DNA from 3 places in the Streptomyces sp. NPDC028419 genome. Region 2 is predicted to be linked to each of the others. Evidence: predicted binding sites of a transcription regulator. Region 2 holds the regulator's gene; each other region holds the start of a gene.
What was found. Region 2 encodes HrcA, which represses chaperone genes, less so after heat shock. Its sites were predicted from a motif close to TTNGCACTCNGNNNNNCNGAGTGCNAA; they were not measured.

Region 1 (6,331 bases), on a different contig from region 2:
GCCGGGAAGTCAGCGCCGGAGTTCTTGTCCTTGACCGCCTTGTTCAGACACACCGGTACGCCGCCCAGCGCGTCCGCCACGTGGTAGAAACCGGCCAGGTTCAACTCGGCGAAGTGGTCGATCGGCACGCCCAGGAAGGCCCGCACCGTGTCCAGCGAGGCCTTGCGCCCCGCCTCGCGCCCCTCCCGCTCCAGCTGCCGGCTGTCCTTGACCCCCTGGCCGGACAACTGCTCCTCGCGCTTCGCCTTCGCCCGCCCGTAGGCCTCCTTGATCTTCTGCTTGCCCGTGTCCCCGGGCACCCCGTGCATCGTCACGAAGTCGTCGCGCGGGATGGAGAAGGCCTTCGCCTTGCCGCCGTCGGCGGGCACGTGCAGGAGGATCAGGGTGTTCGTGTTGTAGCCGCCGATGTCGGAACTGCCGGCGTGCAGCTTGTCGAGGACCGAGTCGGGCAGCGGCTCGCCGTTCTGGTCCCGGCGGCTGTCCAGCCCCATCAACAGGATGTTCAGGTCCCCGGCCTGCGACTTCTCGGCGCCCTTCAACGCCTTGGAGCTGCCGATGCTGCCCGCCAGGTCGTCGTAGAGGTACCAGCCCGTGGCCCCCGCCAGCACGGCCAGCGCGCAGCCGGTGACCAGCAGCGCGCGCCCGATCCGCCGGTGCGGCCCCCGTGCCCCCCGGGCGCCCTGACCCGTCTTCCTGCGATGCGCACTCATGCCATCCGATGCTGGGGGCAGCTCGCTGAAGGAAACCTGAGGGTCCTGAAGACCCTTTCAGGACCCGGCGTCAGGACCCGGCGTCAGGACCCGGCCGGCAGCCGCAGCACCAGGCGCGCCCCGCCGCCCTCCGCGGGGGCCGCCGCGCTCACCTCGCCGCCGTGCGAGCGGGCGACCTCCCGGGCGATGGCCAGGCCCAGCCCGGTGCCGCCGCTGGCCCGGCCCCGGTCCGGGTCCAGCCGGACGAACCGCTCGAAGACCCGGTCCCGGTCCGCCTCCGGGATCCCCGGACCGTCGTCGGTGACCTCCAGCACGTTCCAGCCACCGCGCGCGTACGCCCGTACGACCACCTCGGTACGGGCGTGCCGCAGCGCGTTGTCCACCAGGTTGGCCAGCGCCCGCTCCAGCCGCGCCGGATCCCCGACCGCCGGTACGGGCGCCCCCGCGACCACCCGCAGCCGCACCCGCGGCGCGCGCCGGCGGGCCGCGTCCTCCGCGGCCAGCAGCGCCAGGTCCACCGGTTCGGTGCGCGGCGCCGGCCGCCCGTCGAGCCGGGCCAGCAGCAGCAGGTCGGCCGCGATCCGCTGGAGCCGCTCGGTGTCGGCCAGGGCGGCCGCGACCGACTTCCGGTCGGGCTCCTCCAGCGCCACCTCCAGCCGGGACCGCACGGCGGCCAGCGGATTGCGCAGCTCGTGCGAGGCGTCGGCGGTGAACTGGCGCTGGCGCGCGTCCGAGCGCTCCAGCCGGTCCAGGGTGTCGTTCACGGTCCGGGCCAGGCGCGCGATCTCGTCCGCCCCGCCCGGATCGGGCACCCGCCGGTCCAGCTCGCTCGCGGTGACCGAGGCCAGGGCGTCGCCGATCGCGGTGACCGGGCGCAGCGCGAGCCCCGCCACCCACCAGGCGAGCGCGGCGGCGAAGGCGATCAGCGGGGGCGCGCCGCCCAGCATCCCGTAGGCGACGGAACGGGTGGCGCCGTCCACGTCCCCGAGGACGGTCATCGCGTAGACGTAGTGCGGCGCCCCGGCCGCGCCGGCCCCGGCCGGCCCGGGGGAGCGGACCACGACCACCGCGCGCCGCTCACCGCTCCCGGGGGCGGGCGGCGGCAGGACGGTCGCGCGCGAATCCGCCCCGGCGGCCGGGCGCAGCCCCGCCAGCTCGGCGGGCAGTCGCCCCGGATCCCCGCTGGCGGCGGTCACCGCGCCCGCCGAGTCGAGGACGAGCACCAGGTCCACCCCGCTCTCGGGGGCCGGCAGCCGCCCCGCGGGCAGGGTCCGGGTGTCGAGCTGGGCCGCCACCTTGCGGGCGGCCAGCTCGGTGCGGCCGTTGGTGTTGTCCATGAGGTTGGCGCGCAGCAGGCCGTAGAGCCAGATCCCGCCCACGGCCAGGACGGCCGTCATCGCGAGCGCGGCGGCGAGGGCCGCGCGGGCCCGGACGCTGCTAACCACCGTCGGGGGCCATCCGGTAGCCGGTGCCGTGGACGGTGCGGATGGAGCGGCGCCCGAAGGGGGCGTCGATCTTCTTGCGCAGCGAGGAGACGTACACCTCGACGATGTTCGGGTCGATGTCCGCGGAGCCGCCGGGGGAGCGCCAGACCTCGTCCAGGATCTCCTGCTTGGCCACGGCCCGTCCCGGGTGCTCCATCAGGCAGGCCAGCACGCCCAACTCGCGGGCGGTCAGCTCGATGTCCTGGGTGCCCCGGCGGCAGCGGCGGGCCTCGGGGTCGAGGAAGAGGTCGCCGGCCTGGAGGGTGGTGGAGCGCCCGGGCGCCCCGGCCCGCCGGGCCAGCGCCCGGACGCGGGCGCCCAGGACGACGAAGGAGAACGGCTTGGTCAGGTAGTCGTCGGCGCCGGAGTCCAGGCCCTCGGCCTCGTCGTACTCGCCGTCCTTGGCGGTGAGCATCAGCACCGGGGTGGCGTCGCCGTGGGCGCGCATCCGCGTGCAGATCTCGTACCCGCTGAGTCCGGGCAGCATCAGGTCCAGCAGGACCACGTCGTAGGGGCCGCCGCTGAGCGCGAGCTCCAGGCCGCGGTGGCCGTCGTGCGCGACCTCGACCCAGTGGCCCTCGGCGGACAGGCCGCGCCGCAGGGACTCGGCCAGCCCCTCTTCGTCTTCGACCACGAGAATGCGCACGTCCCAAGCGTCACACACCGGGCCGGGACAACACCGGACGCGAGAAATTGGCACTCCGCTTGACCGAGTGCTAATCGCCGGAATAGTCTCGGGCCTGGCACTCGCCACTGGTGAGTGCCAACACAGCGACAGGCAGGTCCGGCACCCGCGACGACGGAACCACCTGGTCGCCACCCCAAAAACAGTTAACCCCGTGAGATCTCCGAAGGGGGAGACCGGATCGTGACGACCACCAGCTCCAAGGTTGCCATCAAGCCGCTTGAGGACCGCATCGTGGTCCAGCCGCTCGACGCCGAGCAGACCACGGCTTCCGGCCTGGTCATCCCGGACACCGCGAAGGAGAAGCCCCAGGAGGGCGTCGTCCTCGCCGTGGGTCCGGGTCGCTTCGAGGACGGCCAGCGTCTTCCGCTGGACGTCACCGTCGGCGACGTCGTCCTGTACAGCAAGTACGGCGGCACCGAAGTGAAGTACAACGGCGAGGAGTACCTCGTCCTCTCGGCCCGCGACGTGCTCGCGATCGTCGAGAAGTAAGTCACTTCTCCAGTTTTGCTTTGAGCTACGCCCCTGGTCACCCCTGCTGATGCCGGGCGGCGAGGGGCGTAGTTCGTTCAAGGCGGTCGCGGTGAGCGGCCGGGGATCGCAACGAGAGGGCTGAACCGCTCCCATGCCGAAGATTCTTAAGTTTGACGAGGACGCCCGTCGCGCTCTGGAGCGCGGCGTCAACAAGCTTGCCGACACGGTCAAGGTGACGATCGGCCCCAAGGGCCGCAACGTCGTCATCGACAAGAAGTTCGGCGCCCCCACCATCACCAACGACGGTGTCACCATCGCGCGTGAGGTCGAGCTCGACGACCCGTACGAGAACCTGGGCGCCCAGCTGGTGAAGGAGGTGGCGACCAAGACCAACGACATCGCGGGTGACGGCACCACCACCGCCACCGTGCTGGCCCAGGCGCTGGTCCGCGAGGGTCTGCGCAACGTCGCCGCCGGCGCCTCCCCGGCCGCCCTGAAGAAGGGCATCGACGCGGCGGTCAAGGCCGTCTCCGCCGAGCTGCTGGAGACCGCCCGCCCGATCGAGGACAAGTCCGACATCGCCGCCGTGGCCGCGCTCTCCGCGCAGGACGCCCAGGTCGGCGAGCTCATCGCCGAGGCGATGGACAAGGTCGGCAAGGACGGTGTCATCACCGTCGAGGAGTCCAACACCTTCGGCCTGGAGCTGGAGTTCACCGAGGGCATGGCCTTCGACAAGGGCTACCTCTCCCCGTACATGGTGTCCGACCAGGAGCGTATGGAGGCCGTCCTCGAGGACCCCTACATCCTGATCAACCAGGGCAAGATCTCGTCCATCCAGGACCTGCTGCCGCTGCTGGAGAAGGTCATCCAGGCGGGCGCCTCCAAGCCGCTGCTGATCATCGCCGAGGACGTCGAGGGCGAGGCGCTCTCCACCCTCGTCGTCAACAAGATCCGTGGCACCTTCAACGCCGTGGCCGTCAAGGCCCCCGGCTTCGGTGACCGCCGCAAGGCGATGCTCCAGGACATGGCCGCCCTCACCGGCGCCACCGTCATCGCCGAAGAGGTCGGCCTCAAGCTCGACCAGGCCGGTCTGGACGTGCTGGGCTCCGCCCGCCGCGTCACGATCACCAAGGACGACACGGTCATCGTCGACGGTGGCGGCAGCCACGACGACGTCCTGGGCCGCGTCAACCAGATCAAGGCCGAGATCGAGTCCACGGACTCGGACTGGGACCGCGAGAAGCTGCAGGAGCGCCTGGCGAAGCTCGCCGGTGGCGTCTGCGTCATCAAGGTCGGCGCCGCCACCGAGGTGGAGCTCAAGGAGAAGAAGCACCGCCTCGAGGACGCCATCTCGGCGACCCGCGCCGCGGTCGAGGAGGGCATCGTCTCCGGCGGTGGCTCCGCGCTCGTCCACGCCGTCAAGGTCCTGGAGGGCAACCTCGGCCTGACCGGCGACGAGGCCACCGGTGTCGCGGTCGTCCGCCGCGCCGCCGTCGAGCCGCTGCGCTGGATCGCGGAGAACGCGGGCCTCGAGGGCTACGTCATCACCGCGAAGGTCGCCGAGCTCGACAAGGGCCAGGGCTTCAACGCCGCCACCGGCGAGTACGGCGACCTGGTCAAGGCCGGCGTCATCGACCCGGTCAAGGTCACCCGCTCCGCCCTGGAGAACGCCGCCTCCATCGCCTCCCTGCTGCTCACGACCGAGACCCTGGTCGTCGAGAAGCCGGCCGAGGACGAGGGCGACGCCGGTCACGGCGGCCACGGCCACAGCCACTGACCTGGTCGGTAGCGCGCCGGTCCGCCGGCGCGCCCGCCCACGGGCACATGGGAAAGCCCCGTTCCGTCGGAACGGGGCTTTCTCCGTCTCACATGCCCAGCTGGCGCATCAGTCCCGGTGCGTCGTAGTACCACCAGTCCTCCGCGATCTGACCGTTCTCGAGCCGGATCGTCGTACAACCCGACATCGTGACGTCCTTGCCGGTCGGTGCGATCCCCATGAACTCGCCGCGGTGGGTGCCGCGCCAGTCCCACAGGGTGGTGACGCAGTCCCCCTCGGCGATCTGGCGCGTCCTGTCGAAGGTGAAGTCGAAGGCGTCGCGCCACATGCCGATCGTGCGGCGCATGCCGTCCCGGCCGTTGCCCAGGCCCTCGGTGTCCATCATGTCGTGACTGATGAAGCCGACCGCCACGCACTCGTCGATGACGTCGAAGTCGCCCTTGACGGCGACGTCCTCGAAGATCCGGTTCGCGACGAGCTTGTTGAGGTACTCGTCGCGCACCACGTCGAGGTTCATGAACTTGGGCATGCCGTCGCAGAGGGCCACCATCTCCTGGAACATCCGGTCCGTCTCCGGGAGTTGAGAGTTCCTCATGGCCTCCTCGTAGGAGGGGAATTCGACCAGGTCCACGTAGTGGGTGCCCGAGTCGCGGTCCCTGCCGATCAGGGTGTGGGTGACCGTGCGCCTGCCGGCGGTCTGTTCCGCGTAGCGGTCGATGAGTGCGTTCATCTCGTCGAACCGCTTCGTCTCGTAATCGATTACCTGTACGAATGTCATCGCGTCGCCTCCCAGCGGGAACGGGACACGTCCAGTTTAAGGAGGATTGCGCTAATTGGGTGGTTTACCCGCCAGTCACTGGGGGCCGTACTTGCGGCCCGTACGCGAGGACACCCCACCCAGGAGCCCGCGCGGGGCCAGCTTCACCACGCTCATCAGCGCCTTGTAGCGGGGGTCCGGGATCGACACCGTCCGCCCGCGCGCCAGGTCGGCCAGCGCTTCGGCGACCAGTTTGTCCGCGTCCAGCCACATCCAGTTGGGGATGTTGTCGGTGCCCATCCCGGCCCGCTCGTGGAATTCCGTACGGACGAAGCCCGGGCACAGGGCCATCAGCCGGACCCCGGAGTCCGCCAGGTCCTTCGCCGCGCCCTGGGTGAACTGCACGACCCAGGCCTTGCTCGCCCCGTACGTCCCGCGCGGCAG
Region 2 (6,331 bases):
CGTCTCCGGCTCCGCCGCCCTCGCCCCCGAGATCGCCTACTTCTTCTCCGGCGCCGGCATCAACATCCTGGAGGGCTACGGCCTGACGGAGTCCAGCGCGGCCAGCTTCGTCAACCCCGGCGAGGCCTACCGCACCGGCACCGTCGGCAAGCCGCTCCCCGGCACCGAGGTCCGCATCGCCGACGACGGCGAGATCCTGCTCCGCGGCCCCGGCATCATGGAGGGCTACCACAACCAGCCCGACAAGACCGCCGAGGTGCTCGAAGCGGACGGCTGGCTGCACACCGGCGACATCGGCGAGCTGTCCCCCGACGGCTACCTGCGCATCACCGACCGCAAGAAGGACCTGATCAAGACCTCGGGCGGGAAGTACGTCGCCCCCGCCGAGGTGGAGGGCCGCTTCAAGGCGATCTGCCCCTACGTCTCCAACATCGTCGTCCACGGCGCCGACCGGAACTTCTGCTCCGCGCTCATCGCCCTCGACGGCCCCGCCATCCTGGGCTGGGCCGCCGAGAACGGGCTGGAGGGCAAGACGTACGGCGAGGTCGTGGCCGCGGCCGAGACCAAGCGCCTGGTCGAGACGTACGTACAGACCCTGAACGAGGGCCTCCAGCGCTGGCAGACGGTCAAGACCTTCCGACTGCTCCCGCGCGACCTCGACGTCGAGCACGGCGACCTCACGCCCAGCCTCAAGCTGAAGCGGCCGGTCGTCGAGCGCGAGTTCAAGGCGCTCATCGACGAGATGTACGCGGGCTCGAACGAGGCCTGACCCCGACCGGAACCCACCGCCGCCGGCCCCCGGGGCCGGGCGCCCGCACGCCGCGCCCGGCAGGGGTCGGCGTGCGGGACAATGGGGGCATGCCTTCCGCCCTCCCCGACGGGGAACCCATGCCCGAAGACGGCTCGCTGCCGTCGCACGCCCTGGCGGGTGCGGCGGACCGGCCGCTCGGGTTCTACCTGCACGTCCCGTACTGCGCCACGCGCTGCGGCTACTGCGACTTCAACACCTACACCGCCACCGAGCTGCGCGGCACCGGCGGCGTGCTGGCCTCCCGCGAGAACTACGCCGACACCCTCATCGACGAGGTGCGCCTCGCCCGCAAGGTGCTCGGCGACGACCCGCGGTCCGTCCGCACGGTCTTCGTCGGCGGCGGTACGCCCACGCTCCTGCCCGCCGCGGACCTGGTCCGGATGCTCGCGGCGATCCGGGACGAGTTCGGCCTGGCCGAGGACGCCGAGATCACCACCGAGGCGAACCCGGATTCGGTCGACTCCGCGTACCTCGCCGAGCTGCGGGCCGGCGGCTTCAACCGCGTCTCCTTCGGCATGCAGAGCGCCAAGCAGCACGTCCTGAAGGTCCTGGACCGCACGCACACCCCCGGCCGCCCCGAGGCGTGCGTCGCGGAGGCGCGGGCGGCCGGCTTCGAGCACGTCAACCTCGACCTGATCTACGGCACCCCCGGGGAATCGGACGACGACTGGCGGGCCACGCTGGACGCCGCGCTGGGCGCCGGGCCGGACCACATCAGCGCCTACGCGCTGATCGTCGAGGAGGGCACGCAGCTGGCCCGCCGGATCCGCCGGGGCGAGGTCCCGATGACCGACGACGACGTGCACGCCGACCGCTACCTGATCGCGGACTCCGTCATGGCGGAGGCCGGCTACCACTGGTACGAGGTCTCCAACTGGGCCACGACCGAGGCCGGGCGCTGCCTGCACAACGAGCTGTACTGGCGCGGGGCGGACTGGTGGGGCGCGGGGCCGGGTGCGCACTCGCACGTCGGCGGGGTGCGGTGGTGGAACGTGAAGCACCCCGGTGCGTATGCCGCGGCGCTGGCGGGCGGGAGGTCGCCCGGGGCCGGGCGCGAGCTGCTGTCCGCGGAGGATCGGCGGGTCGAGCGGATCCTGCTGGAGCTGCGGCTGCGGGAGGGGTGCCCGCTGTCCCTGCTGGCTCCGGCCGGGCTCGCGGCGGCCGGGCGGGCGCTGTCCGACGGGCTGTTGGAGGCCGGGCCCTACGGGGTGGGGCGTGCGGTGCTGACCCTGCGGGGGCGGCTGCTGGCGGACGCGGTGGTCCGCGACCTGGTCGACTGACCCCGGCCCGGGCCGGCTCCGGCGCCGCGCCGGGGCGCTGCCGCCGCCTGGCAAACCCTCCGGGGGCGCCTCAAACGCCGGCGGGGCTGGATGTGGTGCCGCCTGGGCCCATTCAGCCCGCCCGGCGTTTGAGGGCCCGCCGGAGGCGACGGCGGGGGTTGTGGGTGCCTGGAGCGCCGGTGGGGCTGGATGTGGTGCGCCTCAAACGCCGGCGGGGCTGGATGTGGTGCAGCCTGGGCCCATTCAGCCTGCCCGGCGATTGAGGGCCCGCCGGTAGCGATGGCGGGGCTGGGTGTGGTGCAGCCTGGGCCCATTCAGCCTGCCCGGCGATTGAGGGCCCGCCGGGGGCAGGGGGGTTAGGGGGCTGTGACGAAGTCGATTAGTTCTTCTACGCGGCCCAGGAGTTCTGGTTCCAGGTCCTGGTAGGAGTGGACGCGGGACAGGATGTGCTGCCAGGCGGCGCCCGTGTTCGGCGGCCAGCCCAGCGCGCGGCAGACGCCCGTCTTCCAGTCCTGGCCCCGGGGGACCACCGGCCAGGCCGGGATGCCGAGGGCGGACGGCTTCACCGCCTGCCAGACGTCGACGTACGGGTGGCCCGCGACCAGGACGTCCGGCGAGGTCACCGCGGCGGCGATGCGGGACTCCTTCGAGCCGGCCACCAGGTGGTCCACCAGCACGCCCAGGCGCGCGTCCGGCCCCGGGGCGAAGTCCGCCACGATCGCCGCGAGGTCGTCGATGCCCTCCAGGTACTCCACCACCACGCCCTCGATGCGCAGGTCGTCGCCCCAGACCCGCTCGACCAGTTCGGCGTCGTGGCGGCCCTCCACGTAGATCCGGCCCGCCCGCGCCACCCGCGCCCGTGCGCCCGGGACGGCGATCGAGCCCGAGGCCGTGCGCGCGGGGGCCGCCGGGGCCCTGGAGGGGCGCACCAGGGTCACCACGGCCCCGTCCAGCAGGAAGCCGCGCGCCTCCATCGGGAACACCCGCCGCTTGCCGAAGCGGTCCTCCAGGGTCACCGTGCCCGCCTCGCAGCCGACGACGGCCCCGCAGAAGCCCGTACCGGCCTCCTCGACCACCACGTCGAGGTCCGCGGGGACCTCGGGGACGGGGCGGGGGCGCTTCCACGCGGGGGTCAGGTCGGGCGAGTACTCACGCATCCGGCCGACGCTAGGAGGCCCGTCGGCCTCACGCACGCGACACGCCGTACCGCAGGGCCAGTGTGTCGCGTTGCGCACGCACGAAGGCCGCGTCGACCACCGCTCCGTGACCGGGCACGTACAGCGCGTCGTCGCCGCCCAGCGACAGCAGCCGGTCCACGGCGGCGGGCCACCGCGCGGGCACCGCGTCCGGGCCCGCCTGCGGCTCCCCGGACTCCTCGACCAGGTCCCCGCAGAAGACCACCTCCCGGTCGCCCGGCACGAACACCGCGAGGTCGTGCCCGGTGTGCCCGGGCCCCACATTGGCCAGCAGCACCTGCACCCCGCCCAGCTCCAGGGTCCACTCGCCCGACACCAGGTGCCCCGGGACGACCAGCGACTCGGTCGCCCGGACCGCCTCCGCCCGCGCCAGCCCGTGCCGCACGGCGTCCTCGCGCAGCCCGTCACGGCCGGTGGCCAGCAGCGCGTCGAGGCCCACCGCGCCGTACACCTCGGCCTCCGGAAAGGCCGCCGCACCCAGAACGTGATCGAAATGGCCGTGCGTGAATGCGATATGCGTCACCCGGCGGCCCGTCATCCGCTCCGCCGCCGCCCGCAGCCCCGCCCCCTCCGGAAGGGAGGATCCGGGGTCGATCAGCAGGACCGCGTCATCGCCCACCACCAGCCCCGCGGTGCAGTCCCACACCGGCAGTCGCAGCCGGCCGGACCGTTCGGTCAGCCGTTCCCAACCCGCGTCTTCCCAACTCACGTCCATGCGGCGACGCTAGTCGAGCGGTCGCCCCCCGCGCGGTACCTTGACGGGCCGCCCTTGCTAACGCCGTACGTACCCGCCGTACACTGACCGGGGGATCTCTGGCACTCACCGACCGCGAGTGCCAGCGGCACCCGCCATGACGGCCGGTGGACAGGCTCCACACGAACAGGCATCACAGACGGAGGTGTGCGCGATGCTCAGCGAACGCAGACTCGAAGTGCTCCGCGCCATCGTCCAGGACTACGTCGGGACGGAGGAGCCGGTCGGCTCCAAGGCGCTCACCGAGCGGCACCGGCTCGGCGTCTCGCCCGCCACCGTGCGCAACGACATGGCCGTGCTGGAGGAAGAGGGCTACATCGCCCAACCCCACACCAGCGCGGGGCGCATCCCCACGGACAAGGGCTACCGCCTCTTCGTCGACAGGCTGGCGGGCGTCAAGCCGCTGTCGACGCCCGAGCGCAGGGCCATCCAGAACTTCCTCGACGGCGCCGTGGACCTCGACGACGTCGTCGGTCGCACGGTGCGGCTGCTGGCGCAGCTCACCCGGCAGGTCGCCGTCGTCCAGTACCCCAGCCTGACCCGCTCCACCGTCCGCCACGTCGAGCTGCTCCTGCTGGCCCCGGCCCGCCTGATGCTCGTACTGATCACGGACACCGGTCGGGTCGAGCAGCGGCTCATCGACTGCCAGACGCCCTTCGGGGAGACCTCCCTGGCGGACTTGCGGGCGCGGCTCAACAGCCGGGTCGTCGGCCGTCGGTTCACCGACGTGCCGCCGCTGGTGCAGGACCTCCCGGAGTCCTTCGAGAGCGACGACCGGGCGACGGTGTCCACCGTCCTCGCGACGCTCCTCGAATGCCTCGTGGAGGACGCCGAAGAACGGCTGATGATCGGCGGCACCGCCAATCTCACCCGCTTCGGACACGATTTTCCCCTGACGATCAGGCCGGTGCTCGAAGCGCTGGAGGAGCAGGTCGTGCTCCTCAAGCTGCTGGGCGAGGCCAGTGAGTCGGGAATGGCCGTACGGATCGGGCACGAGAACGCCTACGAGGGGCTGAACTCCACGTCGGTCGTCTCGGTCGGTTACGGTTCGGGCGGCGAAGCAGTCGCCAAACTCGGCGTGGTCGGACCGACCCGCATGGACTACCCCGGAACGATGGGAGCGGTACGCGCAGTGGCACGTTACGTCGGACAGATCCTGGCGGAGTCGTAAGTGGCCACGGACTACTACGCCGTACTCGGCGTGCGCCGCGACGCTTCCCAGGACGAGATCAAGAAGGCCTTCCGGCGCCTCGCGCGTGAACTCCACCCGGACGTGAATCCGGACCCGAAGACGCAGGAGCGCTTCAAGGAGATCAACGCGGCCTACGAGGTGCTGTCGGACCCGCAGAAGAAGCAGGTCTACGACCTCGGCGGCGACCCGCTGTCCTCCTCGGGCGGCGGCGGAGCGGGCGGGTTCGGAGCCGGCGGCTTCGGCAACTTCTCGGACATCATGGACGCCTTCTTCGGGCAGGCCTCGCAGCGCGGACCGCGCTCGCGGACCCGCCGGGGCCAGGACGCCATGATCCGCCTCGACCTGGAACTGGACGAGGCGGCCTTCGGGACGACCAAGGACATCCAGGTCGACACGGCCGTCGTCTGCACCACCTGCTCCGGTGAGGGCGCCGCACCCGGCACCTCGGCGCAGACGTGTGACATGTGCCGCGGCCGCGGCGAGGTCTCGCAGGTCACCCGGTCCTTCCTGGGCCAGGTCATGACCTCGCGGCCCTGCCCGCAGTGCCAGGGCTTCGGCACCGTGGTCCCGACCCCGTGCCCCGAGTGCGCGGGCGACGGTCGGGTCCGTTCCCGCCGCACCCTCACGGTCAAGATCCCGGCCGGTGTCGAGAACGGCACCCGCATCCAGCTCGCGGGCGAGGGCGAGGTCGGCCCCGGCGGCGGCCCCGCCGGCGACCTCTACGTCGAGATCCACGAGCTGCCGCACTCGACCTTCCAGCGCCGCGGGGACGACCTGCACTGCACGGTCACGATCCCGATGACGGCGGCCGCCCTGGGGACGAAGTGCCCGCTGGAGACCCTGGACGGCCTCGAAGAGGTGGACGTCCGCCCCGGCACCCAGTCGGGCCAGTCCATCCCGCTGCACGGCCGCGGCGTCACGCACCTGCGCGGCGGCGGCCGGGGCGACCTGATCGTCCACGTCGAGGTCATGACCCCGAACAAGCTGGACGCGCAGCAGGAGGAACTGCTGCGCCAGCTGGCGAAGCTGCGCGGCGAGGAGCGGCCCACCGGGCAGTTCCAGCCCGGCCAGCAGGGCCTCTTCAGCAGGCTGAAGGAC
Region 3 (6,331 bases), on a different contig from region 2:
GGCACCAGGGCCAGGTGGTAGTCCTGGACGAGGACCCGCGCGCCCCGCTCCGCCTCCTCGGCCAGCGCCTCGGCGAAGGCCCGGTTGTAGGCGACGTACGACTCCCAGGCCCGGTGGAACGCCGCGTCGAAGACCGGCTCGCGCGGGACGTCGTACAGGTGGTGGTGGGTGAACCAGAGCACCGAATTGGCGATGGCGTTGTAGGCGCCGTCGTACACCTCGGGGTCGATGTCCAGCATCCGCACGCCCGGCTCGGCGACCCCGCGGCGGACCGCCTCGCGGTCCGCCTCCGAGAGCGCCGCGCAGATCCACAGCGCGTCCGGTTGGCGGCCGAGGGCGGCGGAGAGGCCGGAGACGAGACCGCCCCCGCCGCGGCGGGCGCTGAGGCCCCCGTCGGTGTCGAGGGCGTACGAGAGCGGACCGCGGTTGGCGGCGACGAGTACCGAGAAGGCCATGCGGGCAACCTAGCCCGGCGGGCCCGCGCTCAAACTGTGAGTGCCGTCATGCCACGCGTCGGTGGGCGTACTCCTCGACGCCCCGCATCGGCGGCCGCTCCACCGTGTCCACCGGGTAGGTGTGCGGCTCGAAGCCGTCCGGGCCGCGCTCGAACTGGGTCAGCTCGGGCCGTACGAGGTGCCCGCGCGAGAGCCGCAGCTGCGCGGTCCGGTAGATCGCGGCGGCCATTCGGCCCAGCGCCCGCCCGTCCTGGTGGCGGTGCAGCCGGACGCCGACGTCCACCTGCGCGAGCGCGTCCAGACCGGCCGTGTGCAGCGCGTCCACCAACAGGCCGAGCTCCACGCCGTAGCCGACGGGGAAGGGCAGCCGCTCCAGCAGCGAGCGGCGCACCGCGTACTCGCCGCCCAGCGGCTGGACGAATCCGGCCAGCTGCGGCCAGTGCAGGTTCAGCAGCGGGCGGGCCACCAGCTCGGTGACCCGGCCGCCCTGGCCGGGCGCGTCGCCCAGCGGGCGGTCGTACATCGCCTTGACGAACTGCACGTCCGGTTCGGTCAGCAGCGGGCCGACGATCCCGGAGACGAAGGCGGCGGAGAAGTCGCGCAGGTCGGCGTCGACGAAGCAGACGACGTCCCCGCTGGTCACCAGCAGCGAGCGCCACAGCACCTCGCCCTTGCCGGGCAGCGCCGGGACCCGCGGCAGGATCTCGTCGCGGTGCACCACGCGGGCGCCGGCCTTCGCGGCGACCTCCGAGGTGCGGTCGCCCGAGCCGGAGTCGATGACGACGAGCTCGTCGACGAGGGGGACGGGGAGGGCGTCCATCAGGTCGCGGCGGATGACCTCGACGATCGCGCCGACCGTCGCCTCCTCATTGAGCGCGGGCAACACGACGCTGACCGTGATGCCCGATGCCCGCTTGGCCGAAAGGAGCTGCTCCAGCGGTCGGTCGGTGGCGGACCAGGAGCGGGCCCCCAGCCAGCGCTCCACCTCTTCCAGCACCTTCAGCACTCCCTATCGAGTCGTGGCCGGCCAGCGATATGGCCGAAATGTGATCCATCTCGCGGTTCGGACGGCTGTCTCAACCATCCATGCCTTCGGTTACAGTCTTGAACAACGCGGAGGACCATCGCATGTCGGGGGTCCTTCGGTACAAACGCACGAGTGCGCCGCCAAGGCGCGTTCGCGCCATACCGCTCATCCAGAGGGGCAGAGGGATACGGCCCGTTGAAGCCCCGGCAACCCTCCAGTCGGTCTCGCGATTTTGCAAAGTCAGCGAGGTCCCCGACTAGGGAAGGTGCCAAATCCGTCTCGTGGCGAAGTGCGCCACGGGGAAGATGAGGAGAAAGGGCCTCGCCGTCATGTCTGTACAGACTGTCGCCACCTCTGCCGCGACCACCGTCGATCTCGGACCCGCCATCGGGCTTTCCTGCCGCGAATGCGCCACCCGCTTCGAGCTGGGTCCCATTTTCGCCTGTGCCGAGTGTTTCGGCCCGCTCGAAGTGGCCTACGAGCTTCCGACCGGTGACCCCGAGGCGCTGCGCGCCGCGATCGAAGCCGGCCCGAACAACATCTGGCGCTACGCCCCGCTGCTGCCCGTCCCCGCCGACGTGGCCTCGAAGCCGAACCTGAACCCGGGCTTCACCAAGCTCGTGGACGCCGAGAACCTGGCCAAGGAGCTGGGCGTCACCGGCAAGCTCTACGTCAAGGACGACTCCGGCAACCCGACGCACTCCTTCAAGGACCGCGTCGTCGCCATCGCCGTCGAGGCCGCCCGCGCCTTCGGCTTCACCACGCTCTCCTGCTCCTCCACGGGCAACCTGGCCGGGGCCGTCGGCGCCGCCGCCGCCCGCGCCGGACTGCGCTCCTGCGTCTTCATCCCGCACGACCTGGAGCAGGGCAAGGTCGTCATGGCCGGCGTGTACGGCGGTGACCTGGTCGGCATCGAGGGCAACTACGACGACGTCAACCGCTTCTGCTCGGAACTGATCGGCGACCCGCTCGGCGAGGGCTGGGGCTTCGTCAACGTCAACCTGCGCCCGTACTACGGCGAGGGCTCCAAGACCCTGGCGTACGAGATCTGCGAGCAGCTCGGCTGGCGGCTGCCCGACCAGATCGTCATCCCGATCGCGTCCGGCTCGCAGCTGACGAAGATCGACAAGGGTCTGCAGGAGCTGATCAAGCTCGGCCTGGTCGAGGACAAGCCCTACAAGATCTTCGGCGCCCAGGCCGAGGGCTGCTCGCCCGTCTCGACCGCCTTCAAGGCCGGTCACGACGTGGTCCGCCCGCAGAAGCCGGACACCATCGCCAAGTCGCTCGCGATCGGCAACCCGGCCGACGGCCCGTACGTCCTGGACATCGCCCGCCGCACCGGCGGTTACGTCGAGGACGTCAACGACACCCAGGTCGTCGAGGCCATCAAGATCCTGGCCCAGACCGAGGGCATCTTCGCCGAGACCGCGGGCGGCGTGACCGTCGGCGTGACGAAGAAGCTCATCGAGAACGGGCAGCTGGACCCGGCGCTGACGACCGTGATCCTGAACACCGGTGACGGCCTGAAGACCCTGGAGGCGGTGGCCGCCGACAGCGGCCAGACCGCCACCATCCGCCCGAGCCTGGACGCGTTCCGCGCCGCCGGCCTGGCCTGATCACCCCTCGAACCCGGAAAGGCAGCAGCGCCATGAGCGTCAACGTCCGCATCCCCACCATCCTGCGCACCTACACGGGCGGCCAGGCCGAGGTCGCCGCCGAGGGCGCGACCCTCAGCGAGGTCATCGACTCCCTGGAGCGGAGCCACCCGGGCATCGCCGCCCGCGTCCTCGACGACCAGGGCAAGCTGCGCCGCTTCGTGAACGTCTACGTCAACGACGACGACGTGCGCTTCGAGAGCGGGCTGCAGACGCCGACGCCCGACGGCGTGGGCGTCTCGATCATCCCCGCCGTCGCGGGCGGCTGACCCTCCGCTCGGACCGCAGAACCTGAATTGCCCCCTCCGGTAGGAAACGGAGGGGGCAATTCTGCGTGGTTGGGCGCGGTAGAGTTGGGGAAGTCCCCACCGCTGTTCTTGCCCGGCGCATATGAACGGGTCGCGGGAGGGTTGACATTGAGTCAACATGCGTGCGCGCTATGGGTCCTTGGCGTGGTTTGTCCGGCCCGAGTTGCCCCGGAAGATTCCTAATTTTCACCCTATTTCAATGTAATGGCATGTCCAGAATTCTCGCGGGAATGACCTGTTGCAGACAGCAGCGGTGCGGATACATTCAGCCCCGGTCGAGGCGTTCCGGCGCAAGTTCTGACCCGGGTCCGCGAAGTGCGGTCCTGCGCAAGGGCCAGTAATAGGGGAGTTAGGCATGGCTCAGGGCACCGTCAAGTGGTTCAACGCGGAGAAGGGCTACGGCTTCATCGCGGTCGACGGTGGTGCGGATGTGTTCGTCCACTACAGCGCCATCCAGATGGACGGGTACCGCACCCTTGAAGAGGGTCAGCGGGTCGAGTTCGAGATCTCGCAGGGCCAGAAGGGTCCGCAGGCGGACATGGTCAAGCTCGCAGTCGGCTAGCCGGAGCGATCGACCACCGACACATGAACACGCGGGGCCCGCATCCTGAGACATGGATGCGGGCCCCGCGTGCGTGCGGGAAACCGGGGCGGGAACCGGGGCCGGATCCGTGCGGGAACGCGTGGGGGAACGGGTGCGGGGCCCGGGCGTTCACCGGGTGTTCCTCGAAGCCGCTTGCACTCGGGGGTGCCGAGTGCTAATCATTGGCGTTAGCACTCTCCAGGTGAGAGTGCTACCAAAACGAGGACCGGGTCGGTGAGGCCCACGGGGTCGGCGGGAAGGAACCGCCGGACCCACAGGCCGTCCGTCGCGGGCGCGGGCGCGGTCCGGGAGCAATCCACCGCTGTCCGGGAGGACCACTTCAGATGGCCAAGATCATTGCGTTCAACGAGGAGGCCCGGCGCGGTCTCGAGCGAGGCATGAACCAGCTCGCCGACGCCGTCAAGGTCACCCTTGGCCCCAAGGGTCGCAACGTCGTCCTTGAGAAGAAGTGGGGCGCCCCCACGATCACCAACGATGGTGTCTCCATCGCCAAGGAGATCGAGCTCGAGGACCCGTACGAGAAGATCGGCGCCGAGCTGGTCAAGGAAGTCGCCAAGAAGACGGACGACGTCGCCGGCGACGGTACGACCACCGCCACCGTGCTCGCCCAGGCGCTCGTCCGCGAGGGCCTGCGCAACGTGGCCGCCGGTGCGAACCCGATGGCCCTCAAGCGCGGTATCGAGAAGGCCGTCGAGGCCGTCTCCGCCGCCCTGCTGGCGCAGGCCAAGGATGTCGAGACCAAGGAGCAGATCGCTTCTACGGCCTCCATCTCCGCCGCTGACACCCAGATCGGCGAGCTCATCGCCGAGGCGATGGACAAGGTCGGCAAGGAAGGCGTCATCACGGTCGAGGAGTCGCAGACCTTCGGCCTGGAGCTCGAGCTCACCGAGGGCATGCGCTTCGACAAGGGCTACATCTCGGCGTACTTCGCCACCGACATGGAGCGCATGGAGTCGTCCCTCGACGACCCGTACATCCTGATCGTCAACTCGAAGATCGGCTCGGTCAAGGACCTGCTGCCGCTCCTCGAGAAGGTCATGCAGTCCGGCAAGCCGCTGCTGATCATCGCCGAGGACGTCGAGGGCGAGGCCCTGTCGACCCTGGTCGTCAACAAGATCCGCGGCACCTTCAAGTCCGTCGCCGTCAAGGCTCCGGGCTTCGGCGACCGCCGCAAGGCCATGCTCGGTGACATCGCCATCCTCACGGGCGGCACGGTCATCTCCGAGGAGGTCGGTCTCAAGCTCGAGAGCGCGGGCCTCGACCTGCTCGGCCGCGCCCGCAAGGTCGTCATCACCAAGGACGAGACCACGATCGTCGACGGCTCCGGCGACAGCGACCAGGTCCAGGGTCGCGTCAACCAGATCCGCGCCGAGATCGAGAACTCCGACTCGGACTACGACCGCGAGAAGCTCCAGGAGCGCCTCGCGAAGCTGGCCGGCGGCGTGGCCGTCATCAAGGCCGGCGCCGCGACGGAGGTTGAGCTCAAGGAGCGCAAGCACCGCATCGAGGACGCCGTCCGCAACGCCAAGGCGGCCGTCGAAGAGGGCATCGTCGCCGGTGGCGGCGTCGCGCTCCTCCAGGCCTCCGCGGTCTTCGAGAAGCTCGAGCTCACGGGCGACGAGGCGACCGGCGCCAACGCCGTCAAGCTCGCGCTGGAGGCCCCGCTCAAGCAGATCGCCGTCAACGGTGGTCTCGAGGGTGGCGTCGTCGTCGAGAAGGTGCGCAACCTGCCGATCGGCCACGGCCTGAACGCCGCGACCGGCGAGTACGTCGACATGATCGCCGAGGGCATCATCGACCCGGCGAAGGTCACGCGCTCCGCGCTGCAGAACGCCGCGTCGATCGCCGCGCTGTTCCTCACCACCGAGGCCGTCATCGCCGACAAGCCCGAGAAGGCCGGTGCCCCCGCGGGCGGCGGCATGCCGGGCGGTGACATGGACTTCTGATCCGCCCCGGGCCCCGGCCCGAGCAGATCGGCTGTTCTTCGAACGAGGGCGGCACTCCCCACGGGGGGTGCCGCCCTCGGGCGTTCCCGCGTTCCTACGCGGCGGGGCGGGCCACGAAGGTGACCGCTTCGTGGTCGCAGCCCAGGTCGATGGTCAGCGAGGCGTCGAGGGCGCGGGCGAGCCGCCGGAGCAGCGGCAGCGTGGGCACGGCGTCGGCACCCTCGACCCGGGAGATCTTCGCCTGGGTGAGCCCGGCGCGCTCGGCGAGTTGCGTCTGGGACAGCCCGAGCGCCTTGCGCCGGTCGTACACGGCCTTGGCGAAGGCCATCGCGAGGC

Region 1: a site for HrcA is predicted at 2,888-2,914, ahead of groES (co-chaperone GroES). Genes of this name have one in related genera too.
Region 3: a site for HrcA is predicted at 4,181-4,207, ahead of groL (chaperonin GroEL). Genes of this name have one in related genera too.

Annotation. Positions count from the first base shown of each region.
Region 1 is NZ_JBVHUE010000023.1:7,733-14,063, reverse strand. It holds gene ACZ4UB_RS25185 (LCP family protein) at 1-710, opposite strand, end outside; gene ACZ4UB_RS25180 (sensor histidine kinase) at 794-2,155, opposite strand; gene ACZ4UB_RS25175 (response regulator transcription factor) at 2,148-2,840, opposite strand; gene groES (co-chaperone GroES) at 3,063-3,371, shown strand; gene groL (chaperonin GroEL) at 3,505-5,130, shown strand; gene ACZ4UB_RS25160 (ester cyclase) at 5,219-5,908, opposite strand; gene ACZ4UB_RS25155 (SDR family NAD(P)-dependent oxidoreductase) at 5,984-6,331, opposite strand, start outside.
Region 2 is NZ_JBVHUE010000031.1:23,981-30,311, reverse strand. It holds gene ACZ4UB_RS30065 (AMP-dependent synthetase/ligase) at 1-769, shown strand, start outside; gene hemW (radical SAM family heme chaperone HemW) at 859-2,091, shown strand; gene ACZ4UB_RS30055 (DUF3097 domain-containing protein) at 2,448-3,248, opposite strand; gene ACZ4UB_RS30050 (MBL fold metallo-hydrolase) at 3,277-4,002, opposite strand; gene hrcA (heat-inducible transcriptional repressor HrcA) at 4,196-5,212, shown strand; gene dnaJ (molecular chaperone DnaJ) at 5,213-6,331, shown strand, end outside.
Region 3 is NZ_JBVHUE010000028.1:113,478-119,808, forward strand. It holds gene ACZ4UB_RS28675 (alpha,alpha-trehalose-phosphate synthase (UDP-forming)) at 1-455, opposite strand, end outside; gene ACZ4UB_RS28680 (glucosyl-3-phosphoglycerate synthase) at 502-1,452, opposite strand; SAM riboswitch class I at 1,645-1,794, shown strand; gene thrC (threonine synthase) at 1,812-3,098, shown strand; gene ACZ4UB_RS28690 (MoaD/ThiS family protein) at 3,131-3,406, shown strand; gene ACZ4UB_RS28695 (cold-shock protein) at 3,801-4,007, shown strand; gene groL (chaperonin GroEL) at 4,373-5,995, shown strand; gene ACZ4UB_RS28705 (helix-turn-helix domain-containing protein) at 6,090-6,331, opposite strand, start outside.